DNA from 2 places in the Tsuneonella mangrovi genome. Region 1 is predicted to be linked to the other one. Evidence: predicted binding sites of a transcription regulator. Region 1 holds the regulator's gene; the other holds the start of a gene.
What was found. The regulator LexA, encoded in region 1, represses DNA repair genes until DNA is damaged. The targets are predictions, from matches to a motif close to GTTCCNCNCTTGTTCT.

Region 1 (7,434 bases):
GATGCGGGCCTAACTCACCTTCTGTCGATCAGCGGGCTCCATGTCAGCGCGGTCATCGCTGCAGCCTATATCCTGGCGATACGCCTGCTTGCGCTGTGGCCGTGGTTCGCGCTCCGCGTACGCCTGCCGCTGGTCGCGGCTTCGATCGCTGCAGTCGCGGGCATCGGATATACCTTGTTAACGGGGGCGGAGGTGCCAACCGTCAGGAGTTGTGCCGCTGCAATGCTGGTACTCGGCGCACTTGCGCTCGGGCGGGAAGCATTGTCGCTACGGATGGTCGCGGTCGCAGCGGCATTCGTGATCGCGCTCTGGCCCGAATCGGTCATCGGGCCGAGCTTCCAGATGAGCTTTTCCGCCGTTATCGCGATCGTCGCGCTGCACCAGTCGGCACCGGTCAAACGTTTCCTCGGCCCACAGGAGGAAACGTGGAGAGCAAAGTTCGCAAAACGCGCCTTGATGCTCCTGGTAACCGGCTTCGTGATCGAACTGGCGCTGATGCCGATCGTGTTGCTGCATTTCCACCGGGCAGGGATCTACGGGGCGTTTGCCAACGTTGTCGCGATTCCCTTGGTGACATTCGTCTCGATGCCGCTCATCGCGATTGCGCTCACGCTCGATATTGTGGGGCTCGGCGCACCGGCATGGTGGCTCGCGGGGCAGTCGCTCGACCTGTTGCTGACGATCGCGCATTTCACTGCCGCGCAACCCGGCTCGGTCAAGATGATGCCGCAGATGAGCCACCTGACCTTTGCATTATTCGCGGTCGGAGGACTGTGGCTCGCGTTGTGGCACGGGCGGGTGCGGCTGTTGGGTCTAATTCCATCGGCGCTGGCGACAGTAATGTTGTTGCACACGCCGGTTCCCGACATCCTCGTTTCGGGCGGCGGCCAGCACGTGGGCATCACCGGGGAGGACGAGCGCTTGCTGGTCCTGCGCGATACCCGAAGCGAGTTCACACGCGACAACCTGCTCGAACTCGCCGGGATGGACGGCGACCCGCTTCCGCTCGCGCAATGGCCCGGTGCACGGTGCAATCCCGACTTCTGCGTCCTGACGATCGAACGCGCGGGGCGGTCATGGCACCTGTTGATGGCTCGCGGTCGTTCGATGATCGAGGAGCGCGCGCTGGCGGCAGCGTGTGCGCGGGCAGACATCGTCGTCGCAAGTCGCTGGCTGCCCCGAAGCTGCCGCCCGCTTTGGCTCAAGGCGGACGGGCGGTTGCTCGCGCGCACCGGTGGACTAGCGATCACGCTGGCGGACGAGCAGGTCCATACCGTCGCGCAGGACCAGGGCAACCACGGCTGGTGGCGCGATCGGGGCCGCTAGGCAGCCCTCTCAGTGGTAGCGGCGCAGCAACCCTGACAGGCGGCCTTGCACGACTACTTCGTCGGGCCGGTAGATCTGCGGCTCGTAGGCCCCGTTTGCAGGATCGAGCCGGACCATGCCGTTCTCGCGCCGCAAGTACTTGAGCGTCGCTTCCTCGTTGCGCACGAGCGCAACCACGATCTCGCCGTCGCGGGCAGTATCGGTACGCTTTACCAGCGCAAAATCGCCGTCGAAAATCCCTGCCTCGATCATCGAGTCGCCCGAGACCTCGAGCGCGTAGTGGTCGCCCGGACCAAGCAGCGCGGCGGGAACGGGCAGGGTGCTCTGACCCTCAAGCGCTTCGATCGGGGCACCGGCGGCGATCCGTCCGTGCAGTGGGATCTCGATCACATCGTTCGCGGGTTCGGGTCGGGGCGGAGCACTGCGCATCTGCACCACGTTGTCGTTCTTCGCCGCACGGGGAGCCGACACCGCATCTTCGGGCTGCTTTATCACTTCGAGCGCACGGGCCCGGTTGGGCAAACGGCGGATGAAACCGCGTTCCTCGAGCGCCGAAATCAGCCGGTGCACGCCCGACTTGCTCTTCAGGTCAAGCGCTTCCTTCATTTCCTCGAATGAAGGCGAGATGCCGCTTTCCTCAAGCCGACGCTGGATGAACTGGAGCAATTCGTGTTGCTTGGCGGTGAGCATTGCGCTCCTCCCTCAATGTTCCAAATCGCGGAACGAATATGGAACAATTAGGCAACCTTGATTCGTCCGTCAAGCATTTCCGCCATCTTCGAGCGGGATAACCCGGACGGCATCCCCCGGTTCGGCGGGAGGCGCATCGCGGGGCCGATCGATCAGCACGTCCGCCACGGCGAGCGAACGCAAGGCGCTGCTGTCGCGCTCGGAGATCGGCGCAACGCCGCCTTCGGTCCATCGCCCGCGCACGAATTCGCGTCTTGCGCCGCCAGCAGGCATCGGTTGGGTCAGGTATGCAGGATGGAGCCGGGGCAGGGCGCTCGCCGCGCCGCCAAGCTTCCGCAGCAACGGCAGCAAGAACAGGTGCGCGGTGACGAATGCGGAAACCGGATTGCCCGGCAACCCAAGCACAACCTGCGCCCCCTTGCGCGCGACAAGCAGCGGCTTGCCGGGTTTGATCGCCACTCGCCAAAAATCGAGGGTCGCGCCCCATTGCTCAAGCACCGGGCGTATGAGGTCATGATCGCCGACTGATGCTCCACCAGTGGTGACAACGACATCAGCATCGCGCGCCGCTTCGAATGCCGCCATCAACGCCTCGGGCTGGTCGGGTACGGGGCCGAGCACTTGTGCTTTGGAAACGAGCCCGTGGCACATCGCGGATATCATCGCCGCATTGCTGGCGGGAAGGGCGTGTGGCTTGGCCGGATCTGGCTGTGCAACGAGTTCGTCACCGGAATCGATCACCGCCACCGCCGGACGCTTTCCTACCGCCATCTCCGCGCAGCCGCCTGTCAGCGCAAGCGCGAGTTGAGCCGCGCCGACCCGCGTTCCCTCCGGCAGGAGCATGTCACCTTCGGCAAAATCGAAACCCTTGCGGCGGATATGGCGCGTAGTCGGGCCATCTTCGTTGGCGAGTGTCACTTGATCGCCATCACGCGCAACGTTTTCTTGCAGCAGCACGCAAGTCTCACCGGGCGGCATATGCGCGCCGGTGGAAATGCGGATCGCTTCGCCTTTTGCGAGTTCGCCCGCGAAAGGATGGCCCGCGGCACTTTCCCCGATCACTGTCCACGGTCCTACGGGATCGTCCGCGCGGGTCGCGTATCCGTCCATCGCCGACAGGTCGGCAGAGGGCTGGGTGCGCGCCGCGACCATCGGCCCGGCGAGAAACCGCCCGACTGCATCGCGCGCGGGAAGCGTCTCAACCCCGAGCGGCTTCACTCCGTCGAGCAGTCGCGCCTGCGCATGTTCGAGCGGGATCGGCGCAGTCATGCGTCGGCGCGCCAGGCACCCGACTTGCCGCCATCCTTGGCGATCAGGCGGACTTCGCCGATCACCATCGCCTTGTCGAGCGCCTTAGCCATGTCGTAGATTGTCAGCAATGCGATGGAAGTTGCTGTCATTGCTTCCATTTCCACCCCGGTCCTGCCGGTAAGCGCGGCGGTGGCAGTTGCCCGGATTCCGTCAGCTTCGAAGTCGAAGTCAATCGTCACGGTGTCCAGCGCGAGCGGGTGGCACAGCGGGATCAGCTCGGCGGTCTTCTTCGCAGCCATGATCCCGGCGATACGGGCAGCGGCGAGCACGTCGCCCTTGGGCGCGTCTCCCGCCCGGATTGCAGCGAGCGCATCGGGGGAAATCGCAATCCTGCCCGAAGCGACCGCCTTGCGCGCAGTCTCGGCCTTGCCGCCGACATCGACCATCCGTGCGTTACCGCTCTCGTCGAGGTGGGTCAGTATCTTGCTCATCGCGCTGCGCTCATTCCACTCGATGGAACACATGGAACACTGTCCATATAGAGAAATCCCGCTGCATCGATCAGGCATCGATTGATGAGCCGCGAGCTACCAAGATCGTGCAGTTTCATTCGCTCATCCTGCCAGAACGATGGCCGGTAGGACAGGGCGAACCTAGCCGAACAGCATTGCGCGGGTCGCTGCCTCGACGTCGGGCTGGCGCATCAGGCTCTCGCCCACCAGGAACGCGCGCACTCCGACCTGGGAGAGCCGCACAAGGTCGGCATGCGTGTTGATCCCGCTTTCGCCGACCAGCAACGCGCCATCCGGTGCAAGCGAGGCGAGCTGCTCGGTCGTCGCAAGGTCGGTCTTGAAGGTCTTGAGGTTGCGGTTGTTGACCCCGATCAGGCGTGACTTGAGGCGACTTGCGCGCTCCATCTCGGCTTCGTCGTGGACCTCTACCAGCACGTCCATCCCGCGCTCGATCGCTGCCGCTTCGATCTCGGCCATCAAGCCGTCTTCAAGCGCAGCGACGATGATCAGGATCGCATCGGCCCCGATCGCGCGTGCTTCGGCCACTTGCCATGGGTCGACCATGAAATCCTTGCGCAGGACAGGAAGGTCGCACGCTGCGCGCGCGGCGACGAGATAATCCTCGTGCCCCTGGAAATAGGGTGCATCGGTCAACACCGAGAGACACGCGGCTCCGCCATTCCGATACGCAACAGCGTGTTCGGCGGGCCGGAAATCCGCACGGATCAGGCCCTTGGAGGGCGAGGCCTTCTTGATCTCGGCAATCAGGGCGAAACCGTCAGCGGCCTTGCGTTCGAGCGCGGCGCGAAACCCGCGCGGGGCCGATTGCTCGCGCGCAGCGCTGTCGAGGTCGCTCAGCGTCGCCAAGGCTTTGCGCGCAGCGACTTCCTCGCGCTTGGCCGCGCAGATTTCGTCAAGCTTGTTCACTGGGCCATCTCGATCCATCGACCGAGGAGTTCTTCAGCCTTACCGGCATCGAGTGACTCCGCCGCAAGCGCAGCACCCTCAGCGTAGCTCGTCACCTTGCCCGCAACCACGAAGCTGGCCGCCGCATTGAACAGCACCGCGTCCCGGTAAGGGCCCGGAGCACCCATAAGCAGCGCCTTCAAAGCCTTGGCGTTGTGTGCTGCGTCGCCGCCACGAATTGCTTCGATCGGTGCATGGGGAAGCCCAGCATCGTCTGCGTCGAGCCGCCGCATCTCGAAGTCGTTACCCCGCACGTCCGCGACTTCGTTGCCACCTGCCAGGCTCAGCTCGTCGAGTCCTTCGTCGCCCGACACGATCAGCGTCCGGCGCGTGCCGAGCCGCGCCTTGGCGTCGGCGTAGATCGGCACATAAGCGGGGCGGGCAATCCCGATCAGCTGGCTCTTCACCCCCGCCGGGTTCGATAGAGGGCCCATCAGGTTGAAGATCGTCCGGCGACCGAGCCGCTGGCGGATCGGTTGGATCCTGCCCATCGCGGGGTGGTGGTTCTTCGCAAACAGGAAACAGATGCCGATTTCGTTGAGCGTCCTTTCGGCAGTCTTGCCGGCCGCATCCATGTCGAGTCCGAGCGCTTCGAGGGTATCGGCCGCGCCCGCCTTGCTGCTCGCCGCCCGGTTGCCGTGCTTGGCAACCGGTACCCCGGCAGCGGCAACCACCAGGCTGACCGCTGTCGAGACATTGAGTGTGTGGTGCCCGTCGCCTCCCGTGCCGCAGCAATCGATGGCATTGTCCGGCGCGGCGATCGGGATCAGTCGGGCACGCAGCGCGCGGGCCGCACCGGCAATTTCTTCGGCCGTTTCGCCGCGATCTGACAGGTCGCAAAGAAAGCGCGCGATTTCCTCTTCACTCGTTTGGCCATCGAGGATCCAGCCGAACACCTCTTCGGCTTCGGCTTCGCTGATATGCGGTTCGGCCTTGGGAAGCGTCTTCATGCTACCTCGGACGCTTCGATCCCGCACAGCCGCAGGAAATTCGCCAGCAAGGCGTGGCCGTGTTCGGTGGCGATGCTTTCCGGGTGGAACTGCACCCCGTGGATCGGCAGGCTTTCGTGGCGGAAGCCCATCACGTGCCCGTCGTCGCTGCTGGCGTTGACCTTGAGCACAGGGGGAATGTCCTCGACCACCAGCGAGTGATAACGGGTCGCGGTGAACGGGCTGGGCAGGCCGGCGAACACCCCGCTTGAATCGTGGCTGACTGGCGAGGTTTTACCGTGCATCAGCCCGCCGCGCACCACCTTGCCGCCGAAATGCTGGCCGATCGACTGGTGGCCGAGGCATACTCCCAGCAGCGGCATTTCGGCATCGGCACAGGCGGCCACGAGATCGAGGCAGATGCCCGCTTCGTTGGGCGTGCACGGGCCGGGGGAAAGCAGGATCCCGTTCGCTCCGATCGCCAGCGCCTCTGCGGCGGTAAGCGCGTCGTTGCGCTCCACCCGCACCTCGGCCCCCAGCTCCATCACGTAGTGGACCAGGTTGAAGGTGAAGCTGTCGTAGTTGTCGATGACAAGGATCATGGATGGGCCCTTGGCCTGACCGGCGGCGCGGTTCAAGCCTTCCCGGCGAACCGGTCGGTCGCGCGGACCAGACCGTCGGTGATGCCGGGTTCGGAAAACAGGTGGCTCGCGTCAGGCACGATCTGCAAGTCGACCTCGGGCCACACCTGCTTCAGCGCCCATGCCGCCGCCGGCGGCGTGCAGCAATCGTGGCGACCCTGGACGATCACGCCCGGGATGCCGCGCAACTTTGCCGCGTCGCGCAGCAGCTGCCCGGATTCGAACCAGCAGTCGTGGCGGAAATAGTGGTTCTCGATCCGCGCACAGGCGACCGCGTGCGCTTCGTCGGTGAAATCGGCGAGCATCTCCGGGTCGGGCAACAACGTGACGGTGACGCCTTCCCACCGGCTCCACGCCTTGGCGGCGGCAACGCGGGTGTCCTTGTCTTCGCTCAGCAGCAAGTCACCGTAAGCGGCAAGCAAGTCGCCGCGCTGATCTTCGGGGACATGGTTGCGGAATGCGTCCCATTCCTCGGGGTAGAGTTCGCTCGCGCCGTAGCGATAGAGCCAGTCGTATTCGCTCTGGCTGCCGAGGAAGATTCCGCGCAGCACCAGCTCGCTCGCGCGTTCCGGGTGGGTTTCGGCATAGGCGAGCGACAGCGTCGAGCCCCAGCTCCCGCCGAACACCATCCACTTTTCGTACCCGCACATTTCGCGCAGTCGCTCGATATCGGCGACGAGATCCCAGGTGGTGTTGTGATCGAGGTTCGCAAACGGCGTCGACTTACCGCACCCGCGCTGGTCGAACAGCAGGATGTCATAGAGCGCAGGATCGAACTGGCGGCGATGATCGGGGCTGCATCCGCCTCCCGGTCCGCCGTGGAGGAACACCACCGGCTTGGCGCCGGGCGTGCCGCAGCGTTCCCAGTAGAGCGAATGACCGTCCCCCACGTCGAGCGTCCCGCTCGCATAGGGTTCGATCGGCGGATAAAGAGTGCGGCGCTCGGTCATGCGCGATGGTCTAGCCATCCGGTGGACAGGTGGAAAGACGGCAGTTCATTTGCCGCGACTCACCGGTCCTGATACGCCCCGTCCATGGACGTCCTGATCAGCGGAGCAGGGATTGCCGGGCCGACGCTCGCCTGGTGGATAGTCAGGCAAGGTCACACTGTGACGATGG
Region 2 (7,434 bases), 320 kb from region 1:
CGTCACTGCGGCGGGCGGCGCGCGGATGCAGGAAGGCATCCTCAGCCTGATGCAGATGCCCAAGGCCACGGTGATGACCCGGCGGCTGAAGGAAGCGGGCCTGCCCTACATCGTCGTGCTGACCGACCCGACCACCGGCGGGGTCACGGCCAGTTACGCCATGCTGGGCGACATCCACGTCGCCGAACCGGGAGCGCTGATCGGGTTCGCCGGGCAACGCGTGATCCAGGACACGATCCGCGAGCAGTTGCCCGAAGGCTTCCAGCGCGCCGAATACCTGCTGAAGCACGGCATGGTCGACATGGTCGTCCCTCGCGCCGAGCTGAAGGAACAGCTGGCGACCCTGCTCGATTACCTGAGCCCGGCCAAGGCCGCCTGAGGGCACACCCTTGAAGGACTTCGCGCGGTCCGACGATACGGCGGTCCAGGCGCAGCTCGACCGGCTGGCGGCGCTCAGCGTGCCGCACGGGCGGTTGGGGCTGGAGACCATCCGCGCACTGCTCGCACGCATCGACGATCCGCACCTAGCGTTGCCACCGGTGTTCCATGTCGCCGGGACCAACGGCAAGGGATCGACCTGCGCATTCCTGCGCGCGATGCTGGAGGCGCAGGGCTACACCGTCCATGCCACCACCAGCCCGCACCTGGTGCGCTACAACGAGCGTATCCGCATCGCGGGCGAGCTGATCTCGGACGAGGCGCTGGCCGCCTTGCTGGCCGAAGTGCTCGACCTTGGTGATGGCCTGAACCCCAGCTTCTTCGAAGTGACCATCGCTGCGGCGTTCCTTGCCTTTGCGCGCACGCCTGCCAACGCCTGTGTGGTCGAAGTCGGCCTCGGCGGGAGGTTCGATGCGACCAACGTGATCGAGAAGCCCGCGGTGTGCGGCATCGCGACGCTCGGGATCGATCACGAGCGGTTCCTGCTCGCTCCCGAGGACGGCACGCCCGCCGAACCGATCTCGCGGATCGCGTTCGAGAAGGCGGGGATCGCCAAGCCCGGTGTGCCTCTGGTGACGCTCGGCCCCTCGATGCGCGCTGCCGCAACGCTAATGGAAGTGGCCGAAGCGCGCGGTGCACCGCTGCTGATGGAAGGGGTCGACTGGCTGACGCACGTGGGCACCGATGGCTTCCATTTTATCGATGCGGAGACCCGGCTCGCCCTGCCATTTCCGACCATGCCCGGCCGCCACCAGGTGATAAACGCGGGGCTGGCAGTGGCGATGCTGCACTACCAAAACCACCTTGCGGTCTCACCCGAAGCGATGGCCGAAGGTATTCGCGCGGCGAACTGGCCCGCACGGCTCCAGCGCCTCTCCCCCGGCCCGCTCGTGGGCACGCGCGAAGTCTGGCTCGACGGCGGGCACAACCCGGACGCGGGGCAAATGCTCGGGAAGCAATTCGCGGGACATCGCGCGCACCTGATCATCGGGATGATCGAGGCCAAGGATCCCACGGCGATCACCGGGCCGCTATCGCGCAGCATCGCAAGCATCAGCGCAGTGCCTGTCCCCGGTCACGACTTTCATCCGGCAGAAGCATTCGGGACCGAAGCGCGCGCGATGCCCGATGTCCCGACTGCGCTTGCCGCCCTGCCCGACGACGGATTGCCGGTGCTGATCGCAGGCTCGCTCTACCTCGCGGGCGAGGTGCTGCGGCTCAATAATGAAGTGCCGGATTAGATCTCCGGATCGTCTCGCGCGTCGCCTTCACCGACTTCACCGGCCGTGCCCATGGCGGCATCGACCAGCCCGGTCCGCATCATCCACCAGAAAATCGCGATCCCCGGCAATGCGATGACGGTCGTCAGCAGGTAGAAGTCGACATAGCCGTACGTCTCTATCAGCGCCCCTGCCGTCGTCCCGGTCAGGAAACGCCCGACGATGCTCGCGCCCGCGCTGATCAGCGCGTATTGCGCCGCCGTGAATCGCAAGTCGCACAGCGCCGAGAAGTAGGCAACAACCACTACCCCACCGTATCCACTAGCGAAATTCTCGAACCCGATCGCCCCGGCCATGCCGAGATTCGAATGCCCCGCCGCAGCGAGCAGCGCGAAACTGAGGTTCGATACCGCCATCAGGATCAGGGCGATGAGAACCGATCGTTTGAGGCCAAGCTTGGCGTAGAGGATGCCCCCGACGAACACACCGACGATCAATGCCCAGAAGCCCACGCCCACGTCGTAGAGCGCGATCTCGTCGTTGGTGAAACCAAGGTCGTTGAACAGCAGGCGGAAGGTCAGGTTGGCCAGCGTGTCGCCGATCTTGTGGACTAGAATAAATGCCAGCACCAGCCATGCGCCGTTGCGGCGGAAGAACTCGCTGAACGGCCCGGCAATCGATTGCCAGACTTCACCCATCGAACGCTTCTCTGCCGTCACCTGGTGCCTCGTCGGTTCGCCAAGCACGATAACGGTCAGCATCGCCGGCAGCGCGAACACCGCGCACGCCATGTAGGCTGCGCTCCAGCCGATGCGTTCCGCAACGACCAGCGCAACGGCCCCTGCGGCAGCTGCACCGATACGCCAGCCATACTGGCTCATCCCCGAGCCGACGCCGAGCTGGTAGGGCTTGAGGGTCTCGATCCGGTAAGCGTCGATCACGATATCGAAACTGGCCCCGGCAAGGCCCAGAAGGACAGCGCTCGTCGCAGTCCAGTAAATGTCCGCCTTGGGGTCGGCGAGCGCGAGGTTGAATACCGCCGCGACAACCAGCACCCCGATCAGGAGCATCCACGAAACGCGTTGTCCCAGCACGCCCAGCACCGGAAGCCGGACCCCGTCGATGATCCACGCCCACAGCGGCTTCAGGTTGTAGACGAAGAACGCCAGCGTGAACGCAGTCACGGTCGACTTCTCGATCCCGTCCTGAGCCAGCCGAGTGGTCAGCGTCGATGCCAGCAACGCGAAAGGGAAGCCGGACGAAACGCCGAGGAAGAAAGCGGCGAGCGACTCCTTCTCAAGATAGGGCCGCACCGAGTCCCACAGGCTGCGCCGTTCGTCGGATATTCCCTCGGCCATTCCCTAGCGTCCTTCCCGTTTCGCAGGTTTCGTGCGACACTTATCGCAGGAAGAGAGGAATAAGGAAGCGCTGCAATGGCCCAGACCATGACCGCTCCGGGGAAAAGACCGACCGACGGGCAACTGGCCCTCGCCGAGGCCGTTGCGCGCGGCGAGCAGCGCAAGGACGCAGGCGTTACCCGTGTTCCGACCGAGGTCTATACCGACCCGGATCACTTCGCGCGCGAGAAGTCCGCGCTTTTCGATCGCCTGCCGCAAGTCATCGCGCCATCCGCCTTGCTGCCCGAGCCGGGCATGGTCGTGCCGCACGATTCGACCGGGCGGCAACTGCTGATCACCCGCGACAAGGCAGGCGAGATTCACGTGTTTCACAACGTCTGCCGCCACCGCGGCACGCGTCTGGTCGAAGGGACTGAAGCGGAATGTGCGGCGCGGCTGGTGTGCCCCTACCACGCGTGGACCTATCGCTTGGACGGGACGCTGCTGGCGCTCCCCCGGCCCGATACTTTCCCGGGAATGGACAAGGCGGATTACCACCTTGCCGAACTGCCGAGCTGCGAGGCTGGCGGGTTGATCTGGTTTTCGCCTGCTCCCGAGGCCGATTTCACTCATGCCCGCATGATCGGCGAGGATATGGCGGCGTTCGATGCCGCCAACCACTATCTGTTCCGCCGCAAGACCCACACGGTGCGCGGCAACTGGAAGCTGATCATGGATGCCTTCCTTGAAAGCTACCATGTGCTGCGGCTCCATGCGAACACCATCGGGCCGTTCTTCAAGGACGGCGTGACAAGCGGCGATTTCATCGGGCCGCACGCGCGCTCGGCGGTCGGGCGCGCCGAAGAGCTCGAAGGGATCGACCTCACCGACATGCCCTCGCTGCGCCGGTATGTGACGTTCGCCTACCAGCTGCTGCCCGCCACGATCATCATCCCCAGCCCGGACTACATCAACGTGATGGTGCTGATGCCTCAGGCGCACGACCTGACGCTGGTCGAGGACTTCATGCTGATCCCCGAGGCGCCCGCGACCGACAAGGCGCGCGATCACTGGGAACGTAGCTGGGCGCTGCTCGACGGAGGGGTGTTCGCCAGCGAGGATTTCCGCGCGGCGGAGCTCGGCCAGCAAGGCCTCGAGACGGGTGTAGTCAAGGAATTGACGCTCGGCACGCTCGAAGGCGGGATCAACCGCTTCCACGAGACCGTGATGGAGGCGTTGCGCGCGGCGAATTGAGCGCGTAGGCGCGCCGCCATGTCTCAGAGTGACCGACCACAGGGCGAACGTATCGCCAAGCTCCTCGCGCGTGCAGGCGTGGCCAGCCGCCGCGAGGTGGAGCGCATGATCGAAGCCGGACGCGTGGCGATCGACGGCAAGGTGCTGGAAACCCCGGCGACGATCATCCCCGACCTCAAGGGCGTGACGGTCGACGGCAAGCAGGTTGCCCGCGCCGAACCCACCCGCGTGTTCGCGTTCAACAAGCCGACCGGCCTGATCACCGCCGAACGCGACCCCAAGGGCCGCCCGACGATCTATGCCGCGCTCCGCAATGCCCTTCCTCGCAATGCGCCGCGGCTGATGCCGATCGGACGGCTCGACATGAATACCGAAGGCCTGTTGCTGCTTACCAACGATGGCGAACTCAAGCGCGCGCTAGAGTTGCCCTCGTCCAATATCCCGCGCACATATCGCGCGCGGGCATTTGGAGATGTGCAGCAGCAACAGCTTGAGGAACTGATCGAAGGTGTCACGATCGACGGGATGCACTATGGCCGGATCGATGCCGATTTGGAGCGCAAGACCGGGCGCAACCAGTGGATCGTGATGACCATCACCGAAGGCAAGAACCGCGAAGTGCGCCGCGTGCTCGAACATCTTGGGCTCGAAGTGAACCGCCTGATCCGTGTCGGTTACGGCCCGTTCGAACTGGGCGACATGCCGCGCGGCACCGCGCTCGAAATCCCGCAAGTCCAGGTAGAGCGACTTCGCAAGCATTTGGCGCGCGAGAACCGATGAGGATCGTTGCCGGTCAATGGCGCGGACGGAAGTTGGCTGCGCCCAAGGGCGAGGCGACCCGGCCGACTGCCGATCGAACCCGCGAGACCCTGTTCAACATGCTTGTTAGCCGGCTCGGCAGTTTCGAAGGGCTTTCGGTGGCAGACCTGTTCGCGGGCTCGGGCGCACTTGGACTGGAAGCATTGTCGCGCGGCGCAGCTTCGTGCCTGTTCGTCGAGCAGGACGAGGCTGCGGTGAAAGCGATCCGCGCCAATGTCGCTGCGCTCGACGCCCGCGCGCGCTGCGATGTGCGTGCATCCTCAGTCTTGAGCCTCGGCCCAGTCCCCCAGCCGTTCGACCTGATCCTGCTCGATCCGCCCTACGACACAGGCGCGGGAGCAGTTGCGCTCGACCGGCTGCAACGGCTCGGCTGGATAGGTCCGGCGACGTGGATCGCGCTCGAAACCGGAGCGAAAGAGGTAGTCGAGGTAAAGGGGTTTGAAATTGCCGCGGAGCGGAAGGTCGGCAAGGCCAAGCTCAGCCTGCTGCGCGCTGCCTGACCGGAAGGTGGTGCCACGCCCCGCAAAAGGGGCAATGCGGGGCGCAGCAAACCGAAGTCAATGATCGGCGTTATGCGGCATCGCGCTCGCCGGCTCGCCGGGCCAGTAACCCAGCGGCCTGGTGCCCTTGCCTGTCGCGGCATACCGGTTGATGCACGCGCTCTGCTGATCGCTCTTGCAGATCGGCAGCTTCGCCGGGAGAGGCGCGGTGTCGGTGGCGGGCAATTGCTGAACGACCGGATCGCTTACGAACTGGACGTTGTCCGCCCCGCTGTCCGCCATTGCCGCAGCCGGGATAGCCAATGCAACAACACCGATGGTGGCAATAAGGGTACGGTTCATGGGTTCGTCTCCATATTTGTCCCTGTTGCCCACTTTCAACGTGCGACCCGGTGCAAGAGTTCCCCACGCGACCTTGCACGCCCACGCCATGTTCCCTAGTTGTTCACCGCCCCGATGAGCGAAAACCTGCCCCTCTACCCCGGCGGTCCGGAAACCGCGCTGCCAGCCTATGCCGCGCGATTGAATGCGCCCCAGCAAGAGGCGGTGCTGACAACCGAAGGGCCGGTCTTGATGCTTGCAGGAGCGGGCACCGGCAAGACCGCCGCGCTCACCGCTCGCCTCGCACACCTGATTGCCATGCGCCGGGCCTGGCCGAGCGAGATCCTGTGCGTGACCTTCACCAACAAGGCAGCGCGCGAAATGCGCGAGCGGGTCGGCGGGCATATCGGCGAAGCGGTGGAAGGGATGCCTTGGCTCGGCACGTTCCACTCGATCGGCGCGAAGATGCTGCGCCGCCATGCCGAACTGGTGGGCCTGCAGTCGAACTACACGATCATCGATACCGACGATCAGTTGCGACTGCTCAAGGCGCTGATCAACGAGCATGGGCTGGATGAAAAGCGTTGGCCCGCGCGCCAGCTCGCTGGACTGATCGACCGCTGGAAGAACCGCGGGCTCAACCCCGGCGATCTCGATGCAGTGGAGAACGAAGCGTATGCCAACGGGCGCGGGCAACAGTTCTACATGCTCTACCAGGAGCGGTTGAAGGCGCTCAACGCGTGCGACTTCGGCGACCTGCTGCTGCACATGCTCAACATCCTGCGGCGCGAACCCGAGGTGTTGGCGATGTACCAGCAGCGCTTCAAATACATCCTCGTCGACGAATACCAGGACACCAACCAGGTCCAGTACCTGTGGCTGCGGCTGCTCGCGCAGGAGCGCAAGAACATCTGCGTTGTTGGTGACGACGACCAGTCGATCTATTCGTGGCGCGGCGCTGAAGTCGCCAACATCCTGCGCTTCGAGAAGGATTTTCCCGGCGCGAAGGTGATCCGGCTGGAGCAGAACTATCGCTCCACCCCGCACATCCTCGCCGCCGCTTCGGGCCTCATCGGCGAGAACAGCCGGCGGCTGGGTAAGGAACTGTGGACCGAGGCGGGCGGCGGCGACAAGGTCCGCGTGATCGGCGTGTGGGATGCGCCCGAGGAAGCGCGCCGGGTCGGCGAGGAAATCGAGCGCCTCGAACGCGAAGGCCTGCCGCTCGACAGGATCGCGATCCTCGTGCGGGCGCAATACCAGACGCGCGAGTTCGAAGACCGGTTCATCCAGATCGGCCTCAGCTATCGCATCGTCGGCGGATTCCGGTTCTACGAGCGCGCCGAAATCCGTGATGCGCTGGCCTACCTGCGGGTGATCGCCCAGCCGCAGGACGACTTGGCGTTCGAGCGGATCTACAACCAGCCAAAGCGCGGCCTCGGCGCGAAGACGCTAGAGGCGATGCATCGCCATGCACGGGCCAGCGGCCTGCCGCTCGCCGCGGCTTCGCTCCAGCTGGCCGACAGCGACGAGCTTCCCAAGCGCGCC

Region 2: CJO11_RS02805 (ATP-dependent helicase) is a predicted target of LexA. The motif match lies at 6,001-6,016, and genes of this name have one in related genera.

The regions. Positions count from the first base shown of each region.
Region 1 covers NZ_CP022889.1:252,983-260,416, reverse strand. The annotation lists gene CJO11_RS01275 (ComEC/Rec2 family competence protein) at 1-1,326, shown strand, start outside; gene lexA (transcriptional repressor LexA) at 1,336-2,016, opposite strand; gene CJO11_RS01265 (molybdopterin molybdotransferase MoeA) at 2,086-3,285, opposite strand; gene moaC (cyclic pyranopterin monophosphate synthase MoaC) at 3,282-3,758, opposite strand; gene trpC (indole-3-glycerol phosphate synthase TrpC) at 3,921-4,724, opposite strand; gene trpD (anthranilate phosphoribosyltransferase) at 4,703-5,695, opposite strand; gene CJO11_RS01245 (anthranilate synthase component II) at 5,692-6,276, opposite strand; gene pip (prolyl aminopeptidase) at 6,309-7,265, opposite strand; gene CJO11_RS01235 (FAD-binding domain) at 7,350-7,434, shown strand, end outside.
Region 2 covers NZ_CP022889.1:577,561-584,994, forward strand. The annotation lists gene accD (acetyl-CoA carboxylase, carboxyltransferase subunit beta) at 1-379, shown strand, start outside; gene CJO11_RS02775 (bifunctional folylpolyglutamate synthase/dihydrofolate synthase) at 390-1,679, shown strand; gene CJO11_RS02780 (AmpG family muropeptide MFS transporter) at 1,676-3,016, opposite strand; gene CJO11_RS02785 (aromatic ring-hydroxylating oxygenase subunit alpha) at 3,092-4,249, shown strand; gene CJO11_RS02790 (pseudouridine synthase) at 4,268-5,029, shown strand; gene rsmD (16S rRNA (guanine(966)-N(2))-methyltransferase RsmD) at 5,026-5,568, shown strand; gene CJO11_RS02800 (hypothetical protein) at 5,626-5,910, opposite strand; gene CJO11_RS02805 (ATP-dependent helicase) at 6,025-7,434, shown strand, end outside.